3 regions of the Nocardia sp. NPDC052254 genome follow, and region 2 is predicted to be linked to each of the others. Evidence: riboswitches for the same ligand, from Rfam matches in the RefSeq annotation. Region 2 holds a riboswitch; each other region holds the start of a gene.

Region 1 (5,268 bases), on a different contig from region 2:
GGCCTTCTCGACCAGGCCGAGCACCTTCTCGATGTCGGCGGGGTCCTTGAGATTCGCCTCCACGATGGTGCGGCCTCGCCACTGCGGCCGTTCCATGAAGCCCGGCATCATGCCGGGCCGCTGCACGCGCACCACATCGGCGCCCAGATCCGCCAGCAGCAGTGCGGCATGCGGTCCCGGGCCGATGCCGGCGAGCTCAACAACCTTGATGCCCGCGAGCGGTCCCTGTCCGGTGTTGGTGGATGAAGTGCTCACGCCCTACCTCGGTTCGTCGTCGATACTGCGACCGGCGGCGTGCGCCGGTGTTGACACTACGACAATAAGGCTTCGATGTGACGCACGGCATCCGGGTCGTCGTTGCCGCGGGCGCGCGGGTCATTCGCCGCTGCGCAGTGGCCGGGTCCGGGGGTGTGGCAGCTCCGACCGGTGCAGGCGCAGGGTCGGCGATTCGATGCGCGGGATCGGCAGTGTGGGCGGCTGATCCTCGGCCGGGCGCGCCTTGACCGGCAGCCGGTAGCAGGCGCGCGCATTGTCCTCGAGCACCCGGTACATGTCGGGCCCGACCGCCCGGCCGATGGTCTCGACATCGGTGTCGCGGAACAGCCGGCCCGCGCGGTTACCCGGCAGATCCGATCCGAACATCAGCGCACCGGGATTGACCGCGTGCACCCGCCGCATCGCCGATTCCACATCCATCGAGATCCGGCCGAAGCCCGAGGCCTTCACCCGGGTGCCCCGATCGACCAGATTCAGCAGATACGGCAGGCATTCGTCGGACATGCCCATGTGGTCGATCGACAGCGCCGGCAGTTTGGAGATCACCGGTTCCAGCGATCCCAGCATCGAGCCGTCGATGTAGAGCTCGACATGCCAGCGTGCCAGTTCGTAGGCGCGCAGGGCCTGCATGGTCAGCGTGACGATGTCGACCGCGGCGCGCTTGAGGTTGAACCGGATGGCCCGCACCCCGGCACGATCCAGCGCGAGGATCTGCTCGTCGGTGACATCCGGGGGCAGATTGATCACCCCGACCCAGTTCGGACCGAGTTCGGCCAGTGCCGCGATCATGAAGGTGGAGTCGGCGCCCTGGAAGGACGCGCTCACCACCGCACCACCGTCGACATCGAAATTCGCCATGCGCTTGCGATAGTCGCCGATGGTGTACGGCTGCGGCAGGTAGCCCTGATTCTCGATCAGCGGATACCGCGGGTCGATGATGTGAACGTGTGAATCGAACACGTGATCAGCATGCCTCAGGTCGGTGACGAATGCGGATCGGGTGTGTGATGTTCACACCTTGTGCGGCTCGCTGGCGCGCAGCATGTCCTCGCGCTCGACGACCTTGACCCGCTCGCGGCCCTCCGGCTCGCCGAGGGCGCGCTCGTGCGCATCCAGGCGGTACCAGCCGGCCCAGGTGGTGAACGGGATGCCCTTCTCCTCCAGGAACTTCAGGATCGCCTCCGGATCGGGCTCGGCGGCGGGGGTGAAGGCGGCGGCATCGTCGAGCAGGCAGGCGATGGTCTCGTTCGCATCGCCCTTGGTGTGCCCGATCAGGCCGACCGGACCGCGCTTGATCCAGCCGGTGACATAGGTCTGCGGCAGGAAGCGCTGAGCGGGGTCCTCGGCGGAGTCGTCGGCGAGCACACGCCCGGCCTCGTTGGGGACGGTTCCGGCCTGATCGTCGAACGGCAGCGCCGGGATGTTCTGCGACAGGTAGCCCACGGCACGGTAGATCGCCTGGACGTCCCAGTCCCTGTGGGTGCCGGTGCCCTTGACGTTGCCGGTGCCGTCGAGGGTCGTGCGCTCGGTGCGCAGGCCCACCACCTTGCCGTCGGCGCCGAGCACCTCGGCGGGGGATTCGAAGAAGTGCAGGAACAGCTTGTGCGGACGGTCGCCGACATCGCGGATGGCCCACTGCTCGAGGGTGTTGCAGACCATGTCGACCTGCTTGGAGTGGCGGCGCGCGGCTTCCGACCCCTCGTCGTAGTCGATGTCCTCGGGCTCGACGATCACCTCGATGTTCGGCGAGTGATCGAGTTCGCGAAGCTCGAGCGGGGTGAACTTGGCCTGGGCGGGACCGCGGCGACCGAAGACGTGCACCTCGAGCGCCTTGTTGTTCTTCAGGCCCTCGTAGACGTTCGGCGGGATCTCGGTCGGCAGCAGCTCGTCACCGGTCTTGGCCAGCACACGGGCGACATCGAGCGCGACGTTGCCGACGCCGAGGACCGCGACCTTCTCCGCGTCCAGCGGCCAGCTGCGCGGCACATCCGGGTGACCGTCGTACCAGGACACGAAGTCCGCGGCGCCATAGCTGCCGTCGAGGTCGATACCGGGGACGCCGAGTGCGCGGTCGGCGTTCGCACCGGTGGAGAAGATCACCGCGTCATAGAAACGCCGCAGGTCCTCGAGGTCGATGTCGCTGCCGTAGTCGATGTTGCCGAGCAGGCGGACCTCAGGCTTGTCGAGCACCTTGTGCAGGGCGGTGATGATGCCCTTGATGCGGGGGTGGTCGGGGGCGACGCCGTAGCGGATCAGTCCGAAGGGCGCGGGCATCCGCTCGTAGAGATCGATGCTCGCCTCGACATCGGACTTCATCAGCGCGTCGGCGGCATAGATACCGGCCGGTCCGGCACCCACGATCGCGATGCGCAGGGGGCGGTCGATCGCGCCGCCATTCGTTCCAGCGTGTTCGGTCATTTCTACGCGCACCCTTTGGTCGAAAACACTCGTCTTTTTAATCTCAGCCGTCTTTCTTAGCTTAGGCTAAGTTGACGTGCGGGCCGGAATCTGCCCGGTTGGCTGTGGTGCCGGCGCTGCTTCGTTGCCGCGCCCGGAACCATCCGATCCGTGCACCGGATATGGCCGGAGTTCTGCCGATTCTATCGGTGGTGTACATCGCAGCTGTTCCCGGTGCCCGCCGAAAAACGCAGGCGTGATCTTCGACACTTCGGCCCGCCGGGGATGATCGACCCCATGAGCGACAGCGATCAGGAAACCCCGCGCGACGATCCGGCAATCCCGATCGATCAGCGTGAGGCCACGCGTTCGGCGATGCCGTTCCTGATCGCCGTGGTCATCGCCGGGATCGCGGTGATCGCTGTCGTCGTCCTCGCGCTCGCCCGCCCGGTCGAGAACAATGTCACAGATACCGATCGGGTCGCCGTGGCCGCGCGCAACTTCGCCACGGCCCGAAGCGATTCCGACGCCGACCGGCGCAAGACCACCGAATGCGCGAACTTCGACGAGAAGAAATCGCCGCTGGGTCCGGACTCGGTCGGCAAGAAGTACGAACTCGCCGGAGTCGATGCGGTGAAGATCGACGGCGACCACGCCACCGCCTCGGTGACCAGCCAGATCGATGGTCGCAAGAGCGTGGCGAACTGGAATTTCGTCCAGGAGAAGGGGGTCTGGCTGGTATGTGGCAATGCATGATTCCGACCGGTCGGCGTTTGACAATCTACCCTGTGACCAGGCATTCTCGGTTCAGGTCATGAGTGCCAGCGCCAAGCCCCGGCTCGCTGGCCGGCAACCCTCCTCCGCGGTGGGGTGCTCCGGGTGACGACCAGGCCGTGGTCCGACCGGACACGGCAAGTGCGGATTCCGTAGGAGGTTCGACAAGTGAGCTACGCCGGTGACATCACGCCCGGGCAGGCGTGGGAGTTGTTGCGCGACAATGCCGATGCGGTGCTGGTGGATGTGCGCACCGAGGCCGAGTGGCGATTCGTCGGTGTACCGGACACCGCCGCGATCGAACGGCCGACGGCGCTGATCGAGTGGGTCGATTTCGGTGGGTCGCCCAATCCGGATTTCGTGGCCCAGCTGCAACAGCTGCTGGCCGATCGAGGCATCGACAGCGATGCCCCGGTGATCTTCCTGTGCCGTTCGGGCCAGCGCTCGATCGGAGCGGCCACCGCCGCCACCGCGGCCGGATTCGCGCCCTCCTACAACGTGCTGGAGGGTTTCGAGGGACCGCTGGACGCCGACGGTCATCGCGGCGGTGCGGGCTGGCGCGCGCTCGGGCTGCCCTGGCGGCAGTCGTGAGCGGCGTTTCCTCAGCTGCCGGCACCGCAGGAGAAGGCCCTGTGTGGCAATTGATTTCACGTAGTCGGGCGCTGTTCCCGGCGAGCCCGGTCCGCCGGGTCGATGGGAGGCATTCATGATCACCGGCGGTGCATTCGATCGTCCGCTACCCGAGGGTGTGGGCCCCGCGACACTGGGTGTGCGCGGCGGGGTGCGGCGCTCCGGATTCGAGGAGACCTCCGAGGCGCTGTATCTGTCCTCCGGATTCGTCTATGAGAGCGCGGAGGCGGCGGAGGCGGCCTTCACCGGCGATATCGAGCATTTCGTCTATTCGCGCTACGGCAATCCGACCGTCGCCATGTTCGAGGAGCGGATGCGGCTGCTCGAAGGCGCCGAAGCCTGCTTCGCGACCGCGAGCGGTATGTCGGCGGTGTTCACCGCACTGGCCGCACTGCTCGGACAGGGCGATCGGCTGGTCGCCGCGCGCAGCCTGTTCGGCTCCTGTTTCGTGGTGTGCAACGAGATCCTGCCGCGCTGGGGTGTGGAAACCGTCTTCGTCGACGGTGAGGATCTCGAGCAGTGGGAACAGGCGCTGTCGCAGCCGACGGCCGCCGTCTTCTTCGAGACGCCCTCGAACCCGATGCAGACCCTCGTCGATGTGCGCCGGGTGAGCGAGCTGGCCCATGCCGCCGGCGCGAAAGTGGTGCTGGACAACGTCTTCGCGACGCCGCTGCTGCAGCGCAGCCTCGATCTGGGCGCCGATGTGGTGGTGTATTCGGGCACCAAGCACATCGACGGTCAGGGCCGGGTGCTCGGCGGCGCGATCCTGGGCGACAGCGAATACATCAACGGCCCCGTCAAGAACCTGATGCGGCACACCGGTCCGGCGCTGAGCCCGTTCAATGCCTGGACCCTGCTCAAGGGCCTGGAGACCATGCCGCTGCGAGTGCGGCAGTCGACGCGGTCCGCACTGGCCGTCGCGCAGTTCCTGGAGCAGCATCCGGCGGTCGCGTGGACCAAGTACCCGTTCCTCACCTCGCATCCGCAGCACGAGCTGGCCACCTCGCAGATGTCGGGCGGCGGCACCGTGGTGACCTTCGAACTGGCCGCCGGTCCCGACGAGGGCAAGAAGCGGGCCTTCGAGGTGCTGAACCGGCTGCGCATCGTGGACATCTCCAACAATCTCGGCGATGCCAAGTCGCTGATCACCCATCCGGCCACCACCACCCATCGGGCGATGGGCCCGGAAGG
Region 2 (5,268 bases):
CAGCTGGTCGCGTTACCCGCCTGCCAGACGTCCCACGGCACCTCCCAGTCACCGTAGGTGTCCCAGACCGGCAGCGTGGGGCCACCGGAGTTGGTGATCTCGACGACGTCGCCGATCCCGAAGTGGTCGAAGAACCACTGGGCGTTGTCCGGCGCCAGATTCACGCAGCCGTGTGAGACATTGCTGGATCCTTGCTGCCCGACCGACCACGGTGCCGAGTGCACGAACTCACCGTCGTTGGATATGCGCTCGTCCAGATCGACCGTTTCCCGGTAGTAACCGGCCTGGCCCTGGCACACACCGTAGGTACAGGAGTCCATGACGATCGAGGGCGACTTCTCCGAAATCACGTGCGGTCCCTCGTGGGACGGGAATCCGGGGGAACCGAGACTCATCGGCATCTGGTTCACCTGCGCGCCGTTGCGGAAGATCGTCAACTGTTCGGTAGCACCGTCCGCCTTCGCGACCCAGGCGTCGTGCACGGTGTAGTCGGCACTGTTGTTCTCCGCGCCGAAGACCCCGCCGCCGAGATCGACACCGAAGACGTCGGCCTCGATGTGGATCCTGGTGCCCGGCTGCCAGTACTGCGCCGGGCGGAAGTGCACATCCTTGTCGTCGACCCAGTACCAGGCGCCCGGCTGCTCCGGCGTGACCGAGATCTTCAGATGCTTCTGTGCTTCCACCTTGTCCGACACCGGCGCGGTGAACTGGAACACCATCGGCTGGCCGACCCCGATTCCGGTGTCGGCCACCACATCCGGTGCCGGGACCACATTGGCGTAGGCCTTGTGCGCGGCGTCGATCGTGTTCACGGTGAAGGTCTTGTCGGTCGCGATCTGGGCCAGATCCACCGCCTCGGCGGCGACGCGATAGCTCACCCCGTAACCGAGCGGGTCCTTGGAGGTCCAGCTGTGCCGGTCCGCGGCGTAGGCGCCGTTCACGGGCTTGCCGTCGGCATCGGTGACGGTGACCGCGGTGAGCATCCCGTCGGCGGAATTCACCACGATCGGCGCCGACGGATTGAGCGGTCCGTGATCGGCCGCGGGCACATCGATGGTGGCCGGCGCGGTGAATTCCGGGGCCTTGGCCCCCGGTGCCGACGAGGAACCACCGCCGGAGTCTCCGCAACCCGTGGCCGCGACGACGATCGCCGCCATGATCGCCGACACCACCAGTAGAGATCGACGTCCACGCACGCCATCACCGCCCTCTGCTCGCCACCCACGCATGCGCTGCGCCCACCGGAAACCACCATCTCCAGTGGACACCACGAATCCGGTTTCGCGCCGCAGCAGCAGAGTACGTGTCGGCGCCCGACTTCGCGCGCCCGGCATTCCCGGACCAGGCATTTTGTCGGATTAGCGGCATTCCGCACGGTGTGGCCGTCTCACCCCATCCGGGTGATTCCGGGATCGCGGCGACGGCCGACAGTTGGGGTGAACCGCGGATCGCCAGGAAGGTATCCGATGTCGAGAACAGGCCTGCGATGGAAAAGCGTGCCGGTCACGGTCGGACGCTATGTGCGCAGTGCGCCGGGGACCTACATCTGGCTGGCCATCCTGCTGGTGTCCACCGTGGTGGTGCGGCACCTGTCGCCGCAGGACGCGCAGATCCTGCTCGGCAACCGGTCGACCAATCTGCACCACCTGCGAGAGGATCCGTTCCGGGTGCTGGTCACCAGCGCCTTCTGGCTCGCGGGCGGCGGCTGGCTCGGGTACGCGGTCACCTACAGCATCTTCCACGCTCAGGCCGAGCGCTGGCTGGGAACGCTGCGCTGGCTGATCGTGCTGGTGATCGCCCATGTGGGCGCGACCTACATCAGCGAAGGCGTGCTCTACTGGGCCATCCGTCACGGGTACGCACCGCCATCGGCGGTGAACACTCTCGATTACGGGGTGAGTTATGCCCTCGCGGGTGTGGTGGCGGTGCTGGTGTACCGGATCGCGTCGCCGTGGCGCTACCTCTATCTCGTCGGGGTGATCGTCTTCTACGCGATTCCGGTGTTCTCGAACCGAACCTTCACCGACATCGGCCATTTCAGCGCGATGACGCTCGGGTTCGCCTGCTATCCACTGACCCGAGGTCGGCCGGGGCCATGGGATCCGGTGGCCGCGTTGCGCGCGATCGCCGGATCCGTGCGACATCGGTCATGACATCGCCGCGCGATGTCCGCGACAAGGATTGGATTCAGCCCGATCCAGAGTGCTGACCGCGCATCGAGATTCGCCTAGCGTGACATTCCGCCCATCCAGAGCGATCGAGAGACCCGGCTCGCCGACGTCGCAGCAACCCCCTGCGGGGTGTGGGTGCTACCGCCGGGACCGATGGAGGAAATATCATGGTACGCACCGTTTTTCACGTCCACCGGAACGATCCGATGGTCGCGCCGCTGCTCGCCGGACTGGCCATCGAATACAGCGGCCGCTACGGCGGCAGCGCCGGTGCGGTGCACGCGGATCTGGTGAACCACCCGGCCGCCGATTTCGCGGCCCCGCACGGTGATCTGCTGGTGGTCGTCGAGGACGGCGAACCCGTCGCGGGCGGGGCGTTCCGACGCCACGACGAACGGACCGCCGAGCTCGAGCGCATCTGGACCGCGCCCGAACACCGCCGCCGCGGGCTGGCGAGTCTCGTCCTCGCCGAACTCGAGGCCGAGGCGCTGCGCCGCGGCTATCGCCGGATCCTCCTCACCACCGGCCCACGGCAACCGGAAGCGGTCGCCCTGTCCCGCCGCGCCGGATACACCGCCCTCGAGCCGGCGGTGTCGTCGCCGTCCGGACCGCTCGTGCACGCGTTCGAGAAGTACCCGACACGCTCGGCCGCAATACCGCTGCGCCGCAGCCGGTTCGGGCGCGACGGTGGGTACGGCCCGGCCCGTTCCGGATTGCGGTATCGGCCGATACCCAGCGGGCCCGTTCCCGCCTGAAATTCCTGCTGCCGACGCCGACCCACCGGCCCGGGTCGCGGCGCCGGCCGCCCGCCGTATCGATCCTCTCGGAGTCACCGAATGAAACGAATCCTCTCGCTGGCGAGCGCGGTCACCGCGACGCTGGCGATCGCCGCCTGCACACCCGCCTCCGGCGGTGGCGATGCCGGTCCACCGCAGCCGGGAGGCACCCTGCGTTACGGACTGTCCCAGGCTCCGACCTGCTCGGACCCGGCCCAGGCCGGCACCAACCAGACCCTCTACGTGACTCGGCAGATCGTGGACTCGCTCACCGATCAGAACCCGGCGACCGGCGAGATCACACCGTGGCTGGCCACCAGCTGGCAGGTGAGCCCGGACGCGAAGAGCTTCACATTCCATCTACGGCCGGATGTCACCTTCAGCGACGGCACGCCGCTGACCGCCACCTCCGTGCAGAAGAACTTCGACGCCATCGCCCACACCCTCACCACGGCGAAAGCGCCGCTGGGGGCCAGTTATCTGGCCGGCTACGCGGGCACCACGGTGATCGATCCCCTCACCGCCGACATTCGCTTCGACGCGCCGAATGCCCAATTCCTGCAGGCGTCCTCGACGCCACAGCTGGGCATTCTCGCCGATGTCACCACGGCGAAACCGGCCGAACAGCGCTGCCTCGGCGACGATATCGGCAGCGGCCCGTTCGTCTACGCGGGATACCGGCAGGACATCTCCGCGACCCTGGCCAGACGTCCCGGTTACCGATGGGGTTCGGCGGTCTTCGCACACCCTGGTGAGGCGTATCTGGATCGCATCGAATTCACGGTGGTTCCCGAGGCCGGCGTACGTACCGGAAGCCTGTCGTCGAATCAGCTCGATGCCGTCAGTGACGCACTGCCACAGGATGTTCCGCAGCTCGAGGCGACCGGCGCCGAGGTGCAGTTCGCCTCGAATCCGGGCGTCCCGTTCGGACTGCAGCCGAATCTGAGCCGGGCACCGCTGTCGGACGCCGCGGTGCGCCAAGCCCTGTTGCACGGAATCGACCGCACACAGCTGGTGGATACGGTCCTGGGACCACAGTTCCTGCCGGCGACCGGAGCACTCGCCTCGAAAACGCCCGGATACGTGGATCTTTCGAACTCGATCGGCTACGACCCGGAGCAGGCCCGCCACCTCCTCGACAACGCCGGATGGGCGCCCGGCGGCGACGGTATCCGCGTGAAGGACGGGCGTCGACTGTCGTTCGGCGTGCTGTTCAGCACCGCGTTCGCCGCCAATCGGGCAACGCTCGAACTGGTCCAGCAGCAACTACGCTCCATCGGGGTGGATCTGCGGCTCGAACTCGCGGCCGCGGGGGAATACACGGCGCGGCAGAATGCCGGAGATTTCGACACCACCTACTACAACACCACTCGCGCGGACGGCGACATCCTGCGCACCACCTTCGGCCGGGGCCAGCGGAATCTCAACCAGCGCGAGCCCATCGCAGCACTGGATCGAGCGCTCGCCGACCAACTCTCGACCACCGATCCGGCGGCGCGCGGCGCACTCGTCGCCGCGGCCCAGCGGTCGGTGATCGACAACGGGCTGTGGCTGCCGACCATCGAACTGTCGCAAGCGATCGGACGCTCGGCCGCCGTGCACGACCTGAGGTTCGAGGCCTCGGCGCGGCTGCAGTTCCACGACACCTGGCTGAGTACCCGATGAATCCGCTGACCCGGTATGTGATCGTGCGCGTCCTGCAGGCCGCCGGAGTGCTGTGGGCGGCCTTCACCGTCTCCTTCGCGGTGCTGTTCCTGCTGCCGTCGGATCCGGTACAGATGGCCGTCGACGCGGATCCGGGCGCGGTCCCCGACCCGGCCGCGATCGCCGAGTTGAAGGCCAGGTACGGGCTGGATCGCTCGGTGCCGGAACAGTATTGGACCGCGCTCACCCACGCCGTGCGGGGCGACCTCGGCCACTCGCTGAACACCGGGCAACCGGTGACGGGCGCACTGGCACAGTCGATTCCCGCCACGCTGGCGCTGGCCGGGCTCGCCCTGCTGCTGGCGATCGTGCTCGGCGGCGCACTGGCCCTGGCCGCGTCCTACACCCGGCGGCCGTGGTTACGGAATCTGCTGACGGCGCTGCCGCCGATCGGCGCGGCGATGCCCACCTTCTGGGTGGGACTTCTCCTGCTGCAGTTGTTCTCGTTCCGGCTGCGGCTCGTGCCCGCGTTCGGCGGGACCGGATTGCCCGCGACGATCCTGCCCGCGGTCACCCTCGCCGTTCCGGTGGGCGCGGTCATCGCACAGGTGTTGTACAGCGGTCTGGCCGCCACCTGGCGCCAGCCGTTCGTCGAGGTCGCCTTCGCCAAGGGCGCC
Region 3 (5,268 bases), on a different contig from region 2:
CGACGAACCGGCGACCACTCGCGTGGTGAGCCGTTGATCGGCGGGCAACACCAGCAGTGCGGCGGCCGTGGTCATGACCTTGAGCGTGGAAGCCGGAATCATCGGCTTGTCCGGATCGGCACTCCACAGCGTGGTCCGGGTATCGGGATCGGAGACCGATCCGGCGAAGGTGCCCAGATCCGGGCTCGTGGCGACCGGTGCCAGCGCATTCGCCAAACCCTGCCGGTCGGCCTCGGGGGCGTTCGGCGCCGCGGGGGTCAGCTGCGGGAAGGGCTTCACGGGCGCCGGCGGTGCGGCTATCGTCAAACCACCGTGCCGGAATTCCTCGGTCCACGGCCGCACCGTCACCAGGACGGTCGCGACCACGACCACGGCCACAACGGTTGCCACCACCACCGCAACCCACATATTGCGGCGTCGGCGAGAAGCCAGCCCACCGATGTTCTGCTTACCACGACCTACCACGTGACAGCTGTCTCCCTATCGACCCGTGCGAGGCGGACGCTCCCTGCCGCACGGACCACACTATCCTCACCTCGCCGGCGTTCCCCCGAACGAGCTGGCGAGTCGGCAGGCTCACAGCACGCATACGCATCAGACGAAGGAGATGACGTGGAGTTCGACGTCACCATCGAGATCCCCAAGGGTCAGCGCAACAAATACGAGGTCGACCACGAAACCGGCCGGGTGCGCCTGGACCGCTACCTCTACACCCCGATGGTTTATCCGGCCGACTACGGCTACATCGAGAACACCCTGGGCTCCGACGGCGATCCGCTGGACTGCCTGGTGCTCCTGCCGGAATCGGTGTTCCCGGGTGTCATCGTCGAGGCCCGTCCGGTGGGCGTGCTGCTGATGAGCGACGAGGCCGGCGGCGACGAGAAGCTGGTGGCGGTTCCGGCCGGCGACAAGCGCTGGGACCACATCCAGGATGTGAACGACATCCCGGAATTCGAGCGCAAGGCCATCGAGCACTTCTTCGAGCACTACAAGGATCTCGAGCCCGGAAAGTGGGTCAAGGTCGACGGCTGGGACAACCGCGCCAAGGCCGAGACCCTCACCGACGAGGCGTACAAGCGACTGCAGGAGCAGGGCGGGCACTGATCGGCGTCCGACGGCGCTCGTCTTCGCGAGCGCCGTCGCGGGACCGCCGATTGCCCGCCGCTACTTGCCGCGGAAGACCGGGCTGCGCTTCTCGAACACGGCCTGAATCGCCTCGGTGAGATCTTCCGAGGGCAGGAACGCCGCATTCCACGCCGAAACGTAGCGCAGACCGTCGGCGATCTTGCCCGCCTTGGGCTGATCGAGGACGTCCTTGATGCCCTGCACGACCAGTGGCGGGTTCGCGGCGATCTCCTCGGCCAGTTCCTGCGCGGCCGCCAGCACCGCCTCCTGGTCGGGGTGGACGTCGTTGATCAGGCCGATCTTCTCGGCTCGCGCCGCGTCGATGTCCTTGCCGGTGAAGGCGAGTTCGCGCAGATGCCCCTCGCCGATGATGTCCGGCAGCCGATGCAGCGAACCGATATCGGCCACGATCGCGACCTTCGCCTCGCGCAGACTGAAGCTCGCCTCGGCACTGGCCAGCCGGATGTCGGCAGCGGCGATCAGATCCAGACCACCACCGACGCACCAGCCGGACACCGCCGCGATGACGGGTTTGCGGCAGTTCGCGACCGCGGTCACCGAATCCTGCATGCGCCGGATCTCGTGCAGGAAATCGGTGCGCGGCGCGGCCAGGGCCTTCTCGCCCAGCAGTGGGCCGAATGTCGGGCTCATGGCCGGCAGATCCAGACCATAGGAGAAGTTCTTACCCGATCCGGTCAGTACGATCGCCCGGATCTCGGCGTCCGCGTCCAGTTCGGCGAAGATCTGCGGCAGTTCGCTCCAGAAGTCCGGTCCCATCGCATTGCCCTTGCCGGGCCCGGTCAGCGTCACGCGCGCGACAGCACCGGTGCGATCGACCTCGAAAGCCTTCCAATCAGTCATTCTTACAGCGTATCGGGGCAGTTCGCAGGCTCGGGCGCAGCGGTCCGGAATATGTCACGGGGCACAGGACGTAGTTTGGAACCGTGAGCAGTTCCCAGCGACCCGATGCCGAGGTCGCAGATCTCGGCCCCAGCGATGACGGCATCACCGCGGCACAGTATCGATCCGCCATGCGGCACTATCCGGCCGGCGTGACAATCGTCACCCTCGCCCGCCCGGATCGGCCGGTGGGTTTCACCGCCACCTCATTCGCCTCGCTGTCGCTGGATCCGCCACTCATCTCGTTCAACATCGCGCACAGGTCCTCGTCGATCGATGCGATGTCACAGGCCGATTCCGTAGTGGTCCACTTTCTCGGCGAACATCAACAACATCTGGCACAACGGTTTTCGCGATCGGCCGAACACCGGTTCACCGATCCTGCGTTGTGGTCGACGCTCGAGACCGGTGAACCGGTCCTGCACGACACACCGATCTGGGTACGCGCCACGGTGCATCGGCTGATCCCCATCGGCGATCACACCCTGGTGGTCGGCCTGGTGACCCGGGTACACGACGACACCGCGGACGAGCCGATGCGCAACCCGCTGCTGTACTACAACGGCACATATCACCGCCCGGCCGGATTGGACTGACACCCAAAGATTGTGGAGGCGGGCATTCGCGCCGGCGCGAATACGCGGCAACCCTCCGTCCGCCACGGCGCTTGACAATCCGCCACGCCGTCTGCCAGTCTCGGCTCAGGTCATGAGTGCCAGCATCAAGCCCCGGCTCGCTGGTCGGCAACCCTCCTCCGCGGTGGGGTGCTCCGGGTGACGACCTGGCCGTTTGTTCGACCGAACACGGCAAGCGCGGACTCCGATCATCGTTGCACTCCCGGAGTCCCAGGACCGAGGGATTGTCCCGATGAGTACTGCTGTCTCCGACATTGCCGTCCCCGACGCCGATTCGGCCACCGAAACCGTTGCCGCGCACCATAACCGGGCTGAATCCGGGTGCTCCGGCAACACCACCCGCGCCTGCCGAACCGGCGACCCGATCGCCCGCGTCTCCGGCTGTGAGCTCCGAGTTCCCCTGGTGCAGGGCGGATTCACGACCTACGCCAATTTCGACTACGCCGCCAGCACACCGGCTCTGGCCCGGGTCACCGACCGGGTGAACGAACTGCTCCCCTACTACGCCAGCGTGCACCGCGGCGCCGGCTACGCCTCGCGGATCAGCACCGATTGCTATGAGGCCGCGCGCAATTCGGTGGCCCGTGCGGTGCACGCGGCCGCCGATCAGGTCGTCGTCTTCACCCGCAACACCACCGACTCGCTGAATCTGCTCGCCTCCTGCGTCCCGGGCGACACCGTGGTCCTCGACATCGAGCACCACGCGAACTTCCTGCCCTGGACCTGCGGCGGCCGCCGAGTGGTGCGTGCCGCCACCACGATCGCCGAGACGCTCCGCCGCATCGAGGCCGAACTGCGCGCCGAACCCGCTGCACTGCTTGCGATTACGGGCGCCTCGAATGTGACCGGCGAGGTGCTGCCGCTGGCGGAACTGACGACGCTCGCACACGAGTGCGGAGCGCGGATCCTCGTCGACGCCGCGCAGCTGGCACCGCACCGGCGCATCGATCTGCAGGCGAGTTCATCCGGAATCGACTATCTCGCCTTCTCCGGGCACAAGCTCTACGCCCCGTTCGGTGCCGGCGTGCTCGTCGGCCGGCGCGATTGGCTCGACGCGGCGCCGCCATATCTGGCCGGCGGCGGCGCGGTCACCACCGTGACCACCGAGGATGTCCGTTGGGCGTGCGCACCTCAGCGGCACGAGGCGGGGTCCCCGAACGTGCTGGGGGCGGCGGCGGTCGCGGCGGCCTGCGAGACCCTGGCGGACCTCGACGAACAGGCAGTGGTCGAACATGAGCACCACCTGATCCAGCGACTGCGCGACGGTCTGGAAACCACTGCGGGACTGGAGTTTCTGCGCATCTTCGACGACAGCACGGACAGTGTCGGCATCGTCGCGTTCACCATCGACGGATTCGAGCCGGGCCGGATCGCGGCATATCTGTCGGCGGAGTACGGCATCGGTGTGCGGGACGGCAAATTCTGCGCACATCCGCTGCTGCGGCGGCTGGGAGTCGACGGGGCGGTCCGCGCCAGTGTCGGCCTGGGCACCTCGGTCGCCGATGTGGACCGCCTGATCGACGCGCTGCATCGACTGGTCCGGGACGGGGCCCGCTGGAATTACACCCGCGCCGACGGGCAGTGGTCTGCGCTACCGGAGACCCGGGCGGGTCTCACCGAATCCCGACCCGGCGCCGCGCCCTGCACGGTCCGAGATCCTCAGGGCACCAGATAGCGCGCGGCCAGCTCCTCCACCAGCGGATCGCCATCGGTGACGGAATCGAGCGCCTCGAGGTCCTCTTCGATGGCGATCTGGCGCGGATCGTCCTGTTCGGGGTCGGGTGCACCGTCCTCGTTCAGCTGGCGCAGCATTTTCGCGCGCACTCGTGTCTTCAACGAATCAGTGGTCTCCGCTTCGGCCATATCTTCAGCATGCCCGGCTAGGCAGGGGCCAGCCAGGTGCCCAGGGGTGTGTTGCGTACCACGGTGAACACCACGAGGGCGCCGATCAGCACCCACTGCCCACGCTGGCCGACAGTGAACGGGAAGGTCCCGTCGGGCCGTCCGCGCCAACGGCCGAACGCCCACCGGCCCCACCAGAACACCACGGTGACCAGCAGCGGTAGCAGGAAGACATTGCTGTGCACGGCATCGAGCAGCCGACCCTCGGTGAGGTTGTGCATCGCCCGCAGGCCGCCGCACCCCGGGCACCACCAACCGGTGAGTGCGTAGAAGGGGCAGATTCCGTAGGAACCGTGCGTATGCGGATCGCGGAAATGCAGCAGGACCGCCGCACCCGCCGCGGCCCCGGCGACCAGCACCGGCATTCCCGCCGTCCGCCAACCGGTCCGCGATCCCGACGGCGATGCGGGAGCCCGATGCGCGATGTCCACAACCTCACGGTAATCGGCGGCGACCGGCAGCCGCCACACTCACCGGTGCGCGGTCACCGGTGCGGTGAGCGTGCCGGCGATCATGTCGATGATCTCGGCCCATGCCGCGCGATCGTCTGCTCCCACCCGCCCGGCCTCCACCGCGCGTTCGTGATCTGCCAGCAGTGAGAACAGCACCGTGGTGAGACTGCGCAACCGCCAGTGGCGCAGGCGGGGTGGCAGATCCGACAACGCGTGGTCCAGTCCGCCCACGATCACCCGCACCGAAGTGCGCT

Evidence for each region. A riboswitch is a leader RNA that binds a small molecule or an ion and turns the genes downstream of it on or off. The one in region 2 is predicted to bind S-adenosylmethionine.
Region 1: another riboswitch for S-adenosylmethionine. It lies ahead of AB0L57_RS08740 (rhodanese-like domain-containing protein); the one in region 2 lies ahead of AB0L57_RS00295 (GNAT family N-acetyltransferase).
Region 3: another riboswitch for S-adenosylmethionine. It lies ahead of AB0L57_RS05100 (aminotransferase class V-fold PLP-dependent enzyme); the one in region 2 lies ahead of AB0L57_RS00295 (GNAT family N-acetyltransferase).

Annotation. Positions count from the first base shown of each region.
Region 1 covers NZ_JBFAUW010000002.1:837,267-842,534, forward strand. Annotated here, with positions in the region: gene AB0L57_RS08720 (CaiB/BaiF CoA-transferase family protein) at 1-255, opposite strand, end outside; gene AB0L57_RS08725 (amidohydrolase family protein) at 376-1,236, opposite strand; gene AB0L57_RS08730 (FAD-dependent oxidoreductase) at 1,288-2,694, opposite strand; gene AB0L57_RS08735 (hypothetical protein) at 2,971-3,429, shown strand; SAM riboswitch class IV at 3,484-3,597, shown strand; gene AB0L57_RS08740 (rhodanese-like domain-containing protein) at 3,616-4,038, shown strand; gene AB0L57_RS08745 (O-succinylhomoserine sulfhydrylase) at 4,154-5,268, shown strand, end outside.
Region 2 covers NZ_JBFAUW010000001.1:59,178-64,445, reverse strand. Annotated here, with positions in the region: gene AB0L57_RS00305 (Ig-like domain-containing protein) at 1-1,196, opposite strand, end outside; gene AB0L57_RS00300 (rhomboid-like protein) at 1,467-2,153, shown strand; SAM riboswitch class I at 2,242-2,331, shown strand; partial or broken gene AB0L57_RS00295 (GNAT family N-acetyltransferase) at 2,339-2,743, shown strand; gene AB0L57_RS00290 (ABC transporter substrate-binding protein) at 3,008-4,612, shown strand; gene AB0L57_RS00285 (ABC transporter permease) at 4,618-5,268, shown strand, end outside.
Region 3 covers NZ_JBFAUW010000002.1:30,031-35,298, forward strand. Annotated here, with positions in the region: gene AB0L57_RS05080 (D-alanyl-D-alanine carboxypeptidase) at 1-465, opposite strand, end outside; gene ppa (inorganic diphosphatase) at 613-1,104, shown strand; gene AB0L57_RS05090 (crotonase/enoyl-CoA hydratase family protein) at 1,165-1,986, opposite strand; gene AB0L57_RS05095 (flavin reductase family protein) at 2,157-2,621, shown strand; SAM riboswitch class IV at 2,730-2,844, shown strand; gene AB0L57_RS05100 (aminotransferase class V-fold PLP-dependent enzyme) at 2,893-4,335, shown strand; gene AB0L57_RS05105 (hypothetical protein) at 4,320-4,523, opposite strand; gene AB0L57_RS05110 (DUF2752 domain-containing protein) at 4,541-4,993, opposite strand; gene AB0L57_RS05115 (TetR family transcriptional regulator) at 5,033-5,268, opposite strand, start outside.